3 regions of the Mesorhizobium sp. M0904 genome follow, and region 3 is predicted to be linked to each of the others. Evidence: predicted binding sites of a transcription regulator. Region 3 holds the regulator's gene; each other region holds the start of a gene.

Region 1 (4,438 bases), on a different contig from region 3:
CCTCCTCGGGGCTGCCGGGGGGGCCGCCCCAGATATGCTCGCCACGGTCGATGAATATCTCCGAACACGGCCCGCAAGGCCCGGTGTCACCCATTGCCCAGAAGTTGTCCGAAGTCGCGATGCGGATGATGCGATCGTCCGAAAGGCCGGCGATCTTCTTCCAGTACGAGGCCGCCTCGTCGTCGGTGTGGTAGACGGTGACCAGCAGCTTCTCCTTCTTCAGCCCGAACTCCCTGGTGATCAGGTTCCAGGCAAGCTCTATGGCGCGCTCCTTGAAATAGTCGCCGAAGGAGAAATTGCCGAGCATCTCGAAGAAGGTCAGGTGGCGCGCAGTGTAGCCGACATTGTCGAGGTCGTTGTGCTTGCCGCCGGCGCGAACACTCTTCTGGGCAGTCGTGGCGCGCGAATAGGGCCGCTTCTCCAGACCGGTGAAAACGTTCTTGAACTGCACCATGCCGGCATTGGTGAACATCAGCGTCGGGTCGTTGCGCGGCACCAGCGGGCTTGACGCGACGACCTCGTGACCTTCCTTGCGAAAATAGTCGAGAAATGCCGACCGGATCTCGTTGACGCCACTCATGAAATACTGCCTTTTCGAGAGAACCGCCGGCTGCCGGCGGAAAATAGACATGGCCTTTTAGCGGTCGCACCGCAGCCTGTCCAGAAACACCAAATGGGCTCAAATTCCCGCTTTCACCAGCGCTTTGAAATGGCTTCTGCCCCGCCATCAAACGCAAACCGCCGGCACGGGGCCGGCGGCGAAACGCATCGATTACGCAAACTCAAAATCAAAACATCAAATCGAAACCCGGCTGAGGCTCCGCGAGGCGTCGCCTGCCCTACATCACCCCAGCGTCGTCCTCGAAACCGTCGTCGCTGCTTTCGGAGCCGCCGTTTTCAAGGAATTTCTCGGCGATCAGCCCGGCATTCTGTCGCAGCGCCAGCTCGATCTCGCGCGCCGTGTCGGGATTGTCGCGCAGGAACAGTTTTGCGTTTTCGCGGCCCTGGCCAAGACGCTGCGAATTGTAGGAGAACCAGGCGCCCGACTTTTCGACCACGCCGGCCTTGACGCCGAGATCGACCAGCTCGCCGGTCTTGGAGACGCCCTCGCCATACATGATGTCGAACTCGACCACCTTGAAGGGCGGCGCCAGCTTGTTCTTGACCACCTTGACGCGGGTCTGGTTGCCGACAACCTCGTCGCGATCCTTGACCGAGCCGATGCGGCGGATGTCGAGGCGGACCGAAGCATAGAATTTCAGCGCATTGCCGCCGGTCGTCGTCTCGGGCGACCCGAACATGACGCCGATCTTCATGCGGATCTGGTTGATGAAGATGACCATGGTGTTGGAGCGCGAGATCGAGGCGGTGAGCTTGCGCAGTGCCTGGCTCATCAGGCGCGCCTGCAGGCCGGGCAGCGAATCGCCCATCTCGCCTTCGATTTCCGCCCGCGGCGTCAGCGCCGCCACCGAATCGACCACCAGCACGTCGATGGCGCCGGAGCGCACCAGCGTGTCGCAGATCTCCAGCGCCTGCTCGCCGGTATCGGGCTGCGAGATCAATAGATTTTCGAGATCGACGCCGAGCTTGCGGGCATAGACCGGGTCGAGCGCGTGCTCGGCATCGACGAAGGCGCAGATGCCGCCCTTCTTCTGGGCTTCGGCCACCGTGTGCAGCGCCAGCGTCGTCTTGCCCGAGCTTTCCGGCCCGTAGATCTCGACGATGCGGCCGCGCGGCAGGCCACCGACGCCAAGCGCGATGTCCAGCCCAAGCGAGCCGGTCGGCACCGTTTCGATCTCGACGACCTGCTCGTTTGCGCCGAGCCGCATGATCGAGCCCTTGCCGAAGGCACGCTCGATTTGCGACAGCGCCGCATCCAGAGCCTTTGATTTGTCCACCGCTTTGTCCTCTACAAGCCGCAAAGAATTCTGAGCCATGATACATCACCCCGTGGTCGTCAATGGAGGCCGGACAATCCCGCAATCCTTAAAAGAATGTACCTCGTTTGTTCTCATTTGTCAATGAGCGGCAAGGATTTGAAAAATAACGGATATCCATATTTGTTCTATTTTTGTTTCGTAATTTTGCTTCCGGATGCAACCGGCTTCGCATGCGGCGCCGCCGCCGTCACCAACCGAATCGCACCCGCGATTGCAGGGTTCCGCCCAGCGACCTAGTCTCCTCCCGGGCAACAGCAAAGGGCATTTCGCCGGCATGATGAACTCCCCGACGATCCTGGCCGTGGGCGGCGCCTATATCGAGCGGCGCGGCCGGGTTGCCGGCACCTTCGTGCCAGCCGCCTTGAACCCCGGCACGATGCGCGAGCATGTTGGCGGCGCCGTCTTCAACGCCTTGCGCTGGGCGGTGCGGCGCGGCGCCTCGGCCTCGCTGCTTTCGGTGCGCGGCGGCGATGCTCTGGGCGACACGGTTTTACGCGCCGTCGCCGAGGCCGGAATCGCCGACCTGTCGGCGGTGTTCCTCGACCGGGCAACGCCAAGCCATACGATGCTGATCGATAGCGACGGCCGGCTGATCGCCGGCCTTGCCGACATGGTGCTCTATGAGCTGGCGCTTCCCAAGCAGATCCGCCGCGCCAAGGTGCGCGAAGCTATCGGTTCGGCCGATACGATCCTGTGCGACGCCAACCTGCCGTCGACCGCGCTGGAGCGGCTGGCGGCACTCGCCGCCGGCAAGCCGGTGTTTGCGCTTGCCGTCTCGCCCAGCAAAGCGGCGCGGCTGACGCCGGTGCTCGACCGTCTGGCGATGGCGTTCATGAACCGGCACGAGGCCGGCGTGCTCGCCGGCGCCGACATCGATGCTGGCGATCAAGGCATCGTCGACAGCCTGAGACGCGCCGGCCTGAAAAGCGGCGTGATCACCGCCGGCGACGGACCGGTGCTCGGTTTCGACCAAACCGGCGCATTTTCGATCCTGCCACCGCCACTGCAAAAGCGGACCGATGCCACAGGCGCGGGCGACGCATTGGCCGGCGCCACGATCGCTGCCCTGCTGCGTGGCCTGAAGCTGCGCGAAGCGTTGCGTGAAGGCGTCGCCGCCGCGACGCTCGCCATCGAGAGCGCCGCCTTCACCAGTGCCAGCTTTGCCGAGGCGCTGGCGCTCGTGCCCGAGGCGCGGGACCTGGCATGAAGTGCGGCCCGGAATTGCCGAAGCATAACGCAGCTATTTTCCGGCGCGCCGTCCTGCCTCGTAGGCGCGGCGTGCCCAGATCGCCATCTCATCCGGATCATCGAAGGCACTGTCGGGAACGCTCCAATACGGCATAGACACCAGCTTGCCGTGCCGTGAGCCGGTATAGGTCCATTGCCGGCAGCCGGCCGCTTCGAATTCAGGCGCGCTTTCCGCGTCAGCCTTCAGCATCAATTCGTCACGGATGACGACGGCGACGATGACGCCGTCGAAATAGATGCCCTTGCCGCCGAACATCTTGCGGATGCTAACCGGGCCAAGGCCTTCGAAAAGCTCTTCGATGCGCTCATTGTCCATGCGGCGATCATGTCATCCGGATTTCCCCTTGTCATCGCCGCAACCGGCACCATCCTGACAAGTTCGGAACCAGTTTCGTCGGAGTTTCTCATGCCGCTTCTGCTCAAAGGGTCCTGCCGGTGCAATGCCGTGCGTTTCGAGGTGGAAAGCCACACGCCGGTGCCGTTCATGCTGTGCTACTGCTCGATCTGCCGCAAGCAGCAGGGCGGTGGCGGTTTCGCCATCAATCTCGGCGCCGATTACAAGACGTTGAAAATCCAGGGCAAGCGCCATCTCGGCGTCTACCGCGCCGAGATCGAGGACGACGAGCACCCGCAACGCGAAATCTCGACGGGCGAGCGGAACTTCTGCACGAAATGCGGGACGGCACTCTGGCTCTACGACCCGACCTGGCCGGAGCTGGTGCACCCCTTCGCCTCGGCGATCGACACAGACCTGCCAAAGCCGCCGGAGAAGGTGCATCTTATGCTGAAATACAAGGCGAACTGGGTCGAGCCGGAGATCGGCAAAAGGGACAAGGTCTTCGACGTGTACCCGGAAGAATCAATTGCCGACTGGCACAAACGAACAGGAATGTGGGTGGATTAGGTCCCTTCTCCCCGTGAACGGAGGAGAAGGAAAGATCAGGCGGAAGCGCGCGCTTCAGCCAAGGCCTTCAAATCGGCCGGCTTCAGTTCGACCGATTCGCCGCAGCCACAAGCCGAACTCTGGTTTGGGTTGTGGAAGGTGAAGCCGGTGCGCAGCGTCGTCTGCTCGAAATCCATCTCGGTGCCGAAAAGGAAAAGCGCTGCCTCCGGCGCGACATAGACATGGGCGCCGTCGCGCTCGATATGGTCGTCCTTGGTGTTGGGCTCGGTCACCAGGTCGACCGTATATTCCATGCCGGCGCAGCCGCCCTTCTTGATGCCAAGGCGAATGCCATGCGCATTCTCGC
Region 2 (4,438 bases), on a different contig from region 3:
GGAGCCGCGGACATAGACATGCGGCCCGGTGTCGTTGTCGACCGGCACCAGGTAGAAGAAAAACTTCAACATGCGCCAGTCGTCGAGGTCGAAATGGTATTTGCCGAGCGAGGCCATGTTCTTGTCGGCGTCCGAGACGCCACCGGTCGGAAAGCTCCACCAGACGCGGGTGGTGATCAGCTTGGCCTGGCTGCCGAGATAGTGCGCTGCGATATCGAGAAGCAGCGGATCGCGCTGCACGGCGACCGCAGCGTTGCAGTCGAGGACCCGTTCGAAATAGTGACCGCTGAGCAGCGGGCGGCCGAAATGCTTTTCGGCATCGGCGTGTTTTTCGGGCAGGAATTCCAGCCGGCGGTCGAAATTGCCGAAGCATGGCGTGCGCTCGGCGAAGCGGGCGATCTCCTCATGGATGGCGGCCGGCAGCATCAGGCCCGAATAGAGCCCCTCCGTCCGCAGCGCGCCGACGACGGCATCGCGATCGACGCCGGCGAACATCGTTTCACCGACATTGCGCGCCGGCGGAACGGGCTTTGCACCGCGCCAGTGCAGGCGCCGCGCCGGCATGGTGCGGGCCAGCATGAACATCGGCAGCCATGCCGGATTCTCCCGAAGGTCGGAAAGATAGGTCGGGATGCGGGCGGCGATGCGGCGCAGCGTACCGCCGTTGCGTGCGATCGCCTCGAGGCTTGCAGCGCCGGACTTGTCGGGGCTTGAAAGGGTCATCGGGGTCCTCAAATGTCGGGGGAACAGCATCGACGATAGTCGTCGCCGCCGCTCCGGCACACCCCAAACCTATTCGCCCGTTTCGCAGGGAATGGTAACCCCCGGCCAGATTTTGTGCAATGCACAATAGCGACGACCCGCCAGAAAATTTGCTTGGGCGGCATTCCCTAGGCCCGGGATGGTAAGCCGTCACTTCCGCGGCGCCACCCAGATCTCAGCGTGGAGCCTTCTTGTCGCCAGGCCGCGGGCGATCGCTTCGGCGCTGCGGGCGCTCTTTGATAGCGCGGCGGCCTGACGCTTGCTGATCACCAAGCCTTCGGCGAGAGCGCGATTTCCGGCAAAGACGCGTGACAGGAAGGGCGCGCGGCTGCCGCGTGCCCGCGAAAATCGCGCCGCCATGGTTTGCCTGGCGGTATGGGCGACGACCTCGTCGATCCAGCCCTCCCCCAGCCGCGCGCCCGGTTCCAGCAAGAGCAGCCAGTCGCCCTTGGCCTGCCTGATGCCAGCAGCAATGCCGCCGCTGACATAGTGGCAGCCGGCATGTTCGGCGACGCGGTGCGTCTGATCGGTCGAGCCGGTGTCGCAGACGAGAACGTCGCGCACCACGCCCTCGACCGCGCCGCCGATCAGCGAGGCGAGCGTGCGGGCAAGGCCCTCCTCGTCATTCAGGGTTTCGATCAGTACGCTGAGCATGTTTAGCCGAATAGCGGAAAGCGGTGGGCTGCGCCAGTTTTTGCGGCACCCCGCGAGAAAGTTCTTGATTTGTTCTCGTCAACGCGATAGGAATACATTCATGAGCAGAGCGATTCGACAGCGGGCCGACAGTCCCTGGGAAAGGGCCAAAATGGAACAGATCGTGCGTGCCGACATTGCCGCCTTCGGCGTTGGCAGAGCCGAGATGGCGAATGCGATGATCGAGCAGAGCGGCATGCGCGTCCGTCCGGACCGCAATCGCGGCAGGTCGGCGGGCATAAATCCGTCCGGCCGTTTCGAGCCGGTCAGCCGGCATGTGTTCGATGACGGCTGGAATTCGCTGGAGGAGCTGCCGCCCTTCAAGACCGAGGTACAGATCGAGAAGCCGCGCACCATCATCACCCGCAACGAATCGCCCGATATCTCCTTTGACCGCTCGATCAATCCCTATCGCGGCTGCGAACATGGCTGCGTCTATTGTTTCGCGCGGCCGACGCACAGCTTCATGGGCCTGTCGCCGGGGCTGGATTTCGAATCGAAGCTGTTTGCCAAGCCGGATGCGGCGCGGTTGCTCGACAAGGAATTGTCCAGGGATAATTACCAGCCGCGCACCATCGCCATAGGCACCAACACCGATCCCTATCAGCCGATAGAGAAGCAATACCGGATCATGCGCGAGATCCTCGAAGTGCTGGAGGCGCGCGGCCATCCGGTCGGCATCGTCACCAAATCGGCACTGGTGACCCGCGATATCGACATTCTGTCGCGCATGGCCGAGCGCGGGTTGGCCAAGGTGGCGCTGTCGGTGACGACATTGGACAGGATGCTGGCCAGAACGATGGAGCCGCGCGCGTCGACGCCGACCAAGCGGCTGGAGGCGATCAGACAGCTTTCGGACGCCGGCATTCCGGCCTCGGTGATGGTCGCGCCGATCATCCCCGGACTGACCGATCCGGAAATGGAGCGCATCCTCGATTCGGCGCAGGCAGCGGGCGCGCGTGAAGCCGGCTATGTGCTGCTGCGCCTGCCGCTGGAGGTCGCGCCGATCTTCAAGGACTGGCTGCTGCGCCACTATCCCGACCGCTATCGCCACGTCATGTCGCTGATCCGTTCGATGCGCGACGGCAAGGACTACGATTCAGAATGGGGCAAGCGCATGAAAGGCTCCGGCCCCTATGCCTGGCAGATCGGCCGGCGTTTCGAGATCGCCGCCAAACGGCTCGGCCTCAATGCCGAACGGCGCTCGCTCAGGACCGACCAGTTCGTCCCCGCTGCCAAGGCAACCGAGCAGCTGATGCTGCTGTGACAAAGCGTCTCGCGCCAGCCGCTTTGAAGCGGCCGCAGCAGGCGAAAATCCCGTCCGGCCTGTCCTGTCCCCGGGCTTGCAGACGGTAGCCCCCTCCTGGTCCGGTGCCCCGCCCGACCCGGAGGGGACTTGCGGAGAATCGGAGCCGATGCGAACCTCGCCGCACCATGGCTCGCCCGCGTTCCGATTCTCCGCTTCTCTTCGAAATCGTCGAGAAACCCGACTTCTCGTTCGAGACGAGAGCGATGGCCGAAGGCCTTTGGCCGGTGGCGGGGATGGACGAGGCCGGCCGCGGCCCACTCGCCGGGCCGGTGGTGGCGGCAGCGGTGGTGCTCGATCCCGCCAACATCCCCGACGGCCTCGATGATTCCAAGCGGCTGACGCATTTGCAGCGTGAGGCGCTGTTCATGAAAATCCTCGGCTCCGCACTCGCCGTGTCGATGGCCTCGGTCAGCGCCGAAGGGATCGATGCCTCCAACATTCTCAGGGCCAGCCTGGAGGCGATGCGCCGTGCAGTGGCCGGCCTGTCAACCCGGCCGAAGCTGGCACTGGCCGACGGCCGCGACGTGCCGCCCGGCCTGCCCTGCGAGGGCAAAGCGCTGATCAAGGGCGACCAGCGCTCGCAGTCGATCGCCGCAGCCTCGATCGTCGCCAAGGTGTTGCGCGACCGCATGATGTGCGGCTGCGGCAGCCATCATGCGCGTTACGGCTTCGAACTGCATATGGGCTACGCCACTGTGCGCCATCGCACGGCGATCGATCTGCACGGGCCGGTGGCGCGGCTGCACCGCGCCTCCTTCGCGCCGTTCCGGTTCGGCGGCACCGAGGTGCTGGAGGAAGAGGTTTTTTCGGGTTTGGATTGAGATTGGCGAAGCGGCTAGGCGCGGATCTCCCCCCTCGGGGGAAGATGGCCGGCAGGCCAGAGGGGGTCGCCGCGCGTGAAGCGCCAAGCTCCTCTTCGTCTTACATGGCGTCGCGCCAGGACGTACCGACCCCCTCTGTCGCCTTCGGCGACATCTCCCCCTCAAGGGGGGAGATTATGCGCTCTGCCGCTTTCGCCAACAAAAAAGCCGCCAGGTTTCCCAGGCGGCTTTCGATGAATTCTCGACGAAGTCGCTTAATTCAGCTTCGACTTCAAATCCTGCAGGGAGGCGTTGAACAGGTCGGCGCCGGCCTTGGCGTCGATCTTGCCGGCCAGCAGCGCGCGCGCGGCTTCGACCGCGATGTCGACAGCGCTGGCGCGCACTTCGCCGATCGCTTCGCGCTCGGCCTGGCCGATCTTCTGCTCGGCCAAGGCGGTGCGCCGGGCGACATAGTCCTCGGTCTTCTTGTGCGCCTCGGCGGCAAGCATGTCGGCTTCACGCTTGGCGGCGGCAACGATGGCCGCCGCCTCCTGCTCAGCTTCCTTGCGCTTGCGCTGGTATTGGCCAAGCAGCTGCTGTGCCTCTTCGCGCAACCGGCGCGCCTCCTCGAGCTCCGAGCTGATCTTGTCGGCCCGCGCATCGAGCGCCTTGGCGATCATGCCCGGCACCTTGATGTAGATGGCGATGCCGAGGAAGATTACGAGGGCAACCGTTGCCCAAAGCGTCGCGAGAGATGTGGCGTCCATGATGCGCTCCTCACCCGGCCACGGATTTGACCGCGGCCGCGATTTCAGCCTTGCTGGCCTTGCCGCCGACAAGCGCCTCGACGATGGCCGAAGCGGTGTCCTCGGCG
Region 3 (4,438 bases):
CTTTGTGCCGTCGTCTCGCGCTCTTGGCCCAGAGCCCGCCTGTGCTTCATGGTGGCGTTGTTCTGCGTGCTTGGCGTGCTTGCCGCCAAGTTCGAGACCTGGCGTGTCGGGACGCATGTGCTCGGTTCTGAAATCTCGACGCGGCTGACGGGTCGCGTCGTATCGTACGAACCCATGGCTAGCGGCCGCATCCGGCTGACAATCGATGTGATCTCAACCGCCAGGCCGACGCTGCGCTACATGCCGGAACGGGTCCGCGTTTCGGCGATGAAGATACCGGATGAGCTGGCCGCCGGTTCCGAGATCACCGGCTATGTGCGGCTGCTGCCGCCGACCGGCCCGGTGCGGCCCGACAGCTATGATTTCTCCTTCGACAGCTATTTCGCCGGTATCGGCGGCAGCGGCTTTTTTCTCGGCAATCCGAAAGTCGTGTCGTCGAGCAGCATGCCGCTTGCCGCGCGGCTTTCTTCCGCGATCGAAGACGCGCGCGAATCCATCGCCGACCATATCCGCAGCCGCATCGGCGGCGCCGAGGGCGAGATTGCTGCTGCGCTGATCGTCGGCGTGCGCGCAGGCATTCCCGAGGAGATCAACGAAGCGATGCGGCGTACAGGCATTTATCACATCATCTCTATCTCGGGGCTGCATATGGCGTTGGTCGCCGGCACCATCATGGCGCTGCTACGCGGCGCCTTTGCGCTGTTTCCCGATTTCTCATCGCGACGGCCGGTCAAGAAATATGCCGCGGCCGCCGCGCTTTTTTCGATTGCGGCCTACCTCGTCTTTTCCGGCATTGTGGTAGCGGCCGAACGCAGCTTCATCATGCTGGCGGTGATGCTTATCGCCGTGCTGTTCGACCGGGCCGCGCTCACCATGCGCAACCTGGCGATCTCGGCCATCGCGGTCATTCTGGTGTCGCCACACGAGGTGGTCGGTCCGAGCTTCCAGATGTCCTTCGCCGCGACGGCGGCCCTTGTCGGCGCCTATGCCGGCTGGTCCGACTACCGCGCCGGCAGGGCCACCACGCCGCCGCCGCGGCGGTCGCCGCTACGCCTCGCCACGCGAAAGGTCCTGCTGGGCATGGGCGGCCTGGCGATGACCTCGATCATTGCAGGGAGCGCCACGGCGCTTTTCGCCCTATGGCATTTCCAGCGCGTGGCGCCGCTCAGCCTGTTCGCCAATCTGGCCATCATGCCCATCGTCTCACTGGTCGTCATGCCCTTCGCCGTGCTCAGCGCGCTGGCGATGCCGTTCGGCGCGGATGGGCCTTTCCTATACGTGATGGGCAAAGGGCTGACGGCGATGATCGCCCTGTCCGGGTGGATCTCCGAGCGCTCGCCAATCGATGCGGTGGGGCTGATTTCGCTGAGATCCGTCCTTTTGGTGACGATCGCCCTCGTCGTTGCCAGCATGGCGACGACCTGGTTGCGGCTCGCGGCAATTCCTTTTGCGCTCGCCGGCTTGCTAACGACAACCCAGACGCGCGTACCCGACGTATTGATCTCGGAGGACGCACGGCTGGTCGCGCTGCCGATCGGCAGCGGTGAGCTCGCGGTCAACCGGGCACGCCCGAATGAGTTCACCATCGACAACTGGAAACGCGCGCTCACATCAGAGGCTATCGTCGCGCCGGAAACACCTGGAAAGAACGATCCGCAATTCGACATTGCCGATCCGGCCGACCTACCGCCGGGCATGCCGTTCATTTGCACGGACGGTCTCTGCCTCGCCAGGCATCCATCCGGCGCGATCATTGCGCAAGCCAAGGACCGCGATACCGCACGGCCAGCCTGCGCCTTCGCCAGCTTGATCGTCATCGACGACGCCACCGCCCATAATCCCTGCTACTACGACCGGCTGGTCCTCGTCGTCACCAAACGGCAACTGGCGCGCGCGGGAAGTGCGGCCGTCTATTTCGATCCACAAGCGGCAACACGCGCCGAAATCCGCTTCGCCGTCGAAAAATCATACCGGCCCTGGCACGTGCAGCGGAAATTTTCACGCGCGGCGCGCGGCCTGCCGCCATACCGGGCCGACAATCCAAAAGCCGGCACCAAGGGCGCAACTCAGTAGCGGCGGATCAGCCCAACGAGCTTGCCCTGCACCTTGACCCTGTCTGGTCCAAAGATGCGCGTCTCGTAGGCCGGATTGGCGGCCTCCAGGGCGATCGAGGCGCCCTTGCGGCGGAACCGCTTCAGCGTCGCTTCCTCCTCGTCGACCAGGGCCACCACGATCTCACCGGGGCTCGCCGTATCGGCGTTGCGGATGATCACCGTGTCGCCGTCGAAAATGCCAGCCTCGATCATCGAATCGCCTTTGACCTCGAGCGCATAATGCTCGCCGCCCATGATCATATCCGGCGGCACCGAAATCGAATGCGTCTGGTGCTGGATAGCATCGATCGGCACACCAGCGGCGATGCGGCCCATTACCGGGATCGAAACGGCGGCGACGACATCGTCGTCATTGCCGGCTGCAGGGACGCGCGACGATGTCGGCTTTCCCTGCCGAGGGGCACCTTGCCCAAGACTGCCCTGGATGACACTCGGCGAGAACTTGCGTGCCGCATTGAGGCCGGGGGCGATCGAGTCAGGCAGGCGTAGCACCTCCAGTGCACGGGCCCGGTTGGGCAAACGGCGAATGAAGCCGCGCTCCTCCAGCGCCGTAATCAGTCGGTGGATTCCGGATTTGGAAGCCAGGTCGAGCGCTTCCTTCATCTCGTCGAAGGAAGGTGGGATACCGCTTTCCTTCAACCTTTCGTGGATGAACATAAGCAGTTCGTGTTGTTTGCGTGTCAGCATAGCGACCCCCAACAGAATCAGAAAACAAACCCAGAACAGACACTATCTGTTCCAGTTGTGTTCCGCAACTGTTTAAAGTTTAATGAATGCGTTAAGGCTCGGGAAACAAACGACGTCCCCTACCGGCGTACCGTATTTTCGCCGCCGCGAGCCTCATCGCCTTGATTCTGCTTTCGTTTGCGCCGTTCTCGCCTCCTAGAAGGCGGCACTGGCATCGGCCGTCGGTCGGCAAAGGGCACGGAAGTGAACCCCTATCGACTGTGCGGTTTGGTCAATGCGCCGTGAACGAAACGAACTCAAAACGCCAACCTCGGGCTAACTCCAGGTTTCCACCGCCTGGTCAGGCTGCTTCTCGCCGGTGGAGCCTTGCTACGCGCAACCAGGTAATGGAAGAACAGAAGAACAGTTGATGCGTGTCCGGCGTTGCGTTGGATTTTTTGGGGGAGCAGGCAAATCATGACGGGAATTCCCGATCTCGTGGCCGTAAAGGCGATGGATGCCGCGGATCCGCTGGGCGCGATGCGCGACCGCTTTGTCTTGCCGCAAGGAGTGATCTATCTCGACGGCAATTCGCTAGGAGCTGCTTCACGGCCCGCTTTCGATGAATTGTACAAGGCCGCGACCGAAGAATGGTCGCATGATCTCATCCGCGCATGGAACACGGCCGGCTGGTTCAACATGCCGCTTGAACTTGGCGACCAGCTCGGGCGCCTGATCGGTGCCGCGGTCGGCCAGACGGTGGTCTGCGATACGACGTCGGTCAACATCTACAAGCTGCTGCACGCCGCCATGGCCATGCGACCGGAGCGGCAGGTCATCGTCGCCGAGGGCGATAGTTTTCCGACAGAACTCTACATGGCTGAGGGTGTGGTTTCGACGCGAAAAGATGCGCTGCTGCGCCTCTCGGCGGTCGACGCGCCGACCATCGAGGAGCTGATCGACGATCGCACCGCCGTGGTGCTGGTCAACCACGTCAACTACAAATCGGGCGAACTGCGCGACATGCCGGCGCTGACGCGCAGGGCCCAGGAAGCCGGGGCGATGATCGTCTGGGATCTCTGCCACACCGCCGGCGCGATGCCAGTCGAGCTCGACAAAGCCAACGCCGATTTTGCCGTTGGCTGCACCTACAAATATCTGAATGGCGGACCGGGCGCGCCTGCCTTCATCTATGCGGCTGAGCGGCATCTTGCCGACATCCAGCAGCCGCTCACCGGCTGGTGGGGCCATGCACGGCCCTTCGCCTTCGAGCCAGGCTATGCGGCCGGCACCGGCATCCGCCGGTTTCTGTGCGGCACCCAGCCGATCCTTTCGATGCGCACGCTGAAGGGCGCGCTCGACATCTGGGACGATGTCGACATGACTGCGGTGCGCAAGAAGAGCATCGCACTGGCCGATCTGTTCATCGAGCTTGTCGAGGCAAAGTGCGGCACTTACGACCTCACGCTCGAAAGCACGCGCGATGGAGAAAAACGCGGCAGCCAGATTTCATTCATGCATGAGCATGGCTATCAGATCATGCGCGCGCTGATCGAACGTGGCGTGATCGGCGATTTTCGCGCGCCATCGACCATGCGCTTCGGCTTCACCCCGCTCTATGTCGGCTATGCCGATGTTTGGCAGGCCGTCGAAGTGCT

Evidence for each region. Region 3 encodes LexA, which represses DNA repair genes until DNA is damaged. Its sites were predicted from a motif close to TGTTCNNNNTGTGTTCNG; they were not measured.
Region 1: recA (recombinase RecA) is a predicted target of LexA. The motif match lies at 2,062-2,079, and genes of this name have one in related genera.
Region 2: NKH80_RS04735 (PA0069 family radical SAM protein) is a predicted target of LexA. The motif match lies at 1,476-1,493, and genes of this name have one in related genera.

Annotation. Positions count from the first base shown of each region.
Region 1 covers NZ_JAMYOC010000016.1:145,375-149,812, forward strand. Annotated here, with positions in the region: gene alaS (alanine--tRNA ligase) at 1-580, opposite strand, end outside; gene recA (recombinase RecA) at 840-1,937, opposite strand; gene NKH80_RS18485 (carbohydrate kinase family protein) at 2,215-3,147, shown strand; gene NKH80_RS18490 (TfoX/Sxy family protein) at 3,181-3,504, opposite strand; gene NKH80_RS18495 (GFA family protein) at 3,595-4,092, shown strand; gene sufA (Fe-S cluster assembly scaffold SufA) at 4,128-4,438, opposite strand, start outside.
Region 2 covers NZ_JAMYOC010000003.1:88,161-92,598, forward strand. Annotated here, with positions in the region: gene NKH80_RS04725 (phytanoyl-CoA dioxygenase family protein) at 1-723, opposite strand, end outside; gene NKH80_RS04730 (glycosyltransferase) at 913-1,416, opposite strand; gene NKH80_RS04735 (PA0069 family radical SAM protein) at 1,568-2,722, shown strand; gene rnhB (ribonuclease HII) at 2,890-3,585, shown strand; gene NKH80_RS04745 (F0F1 ATP synthase subunit B) at 3,840-4,331, opposite strand; gene NKH80_RS04750 (F0F1 ATP synthase subunit B) at 4,342-4,438, opposite strand, start outside.
Region 3 covers NZ_JAMYOC010000008.1:196,104-200,541, reverse strand. Annotated here, with positions in the region: gene NKH80_RS11325 (ComEC/Rec2 family competence protein) at 1-2,073, shown strand, start outside; gene lexA (transcriptional repressor LexA) at 2,067-2,801, opposite strand; gene kynU (kynureninase) at 3,258-4,438, shown strand, end outside.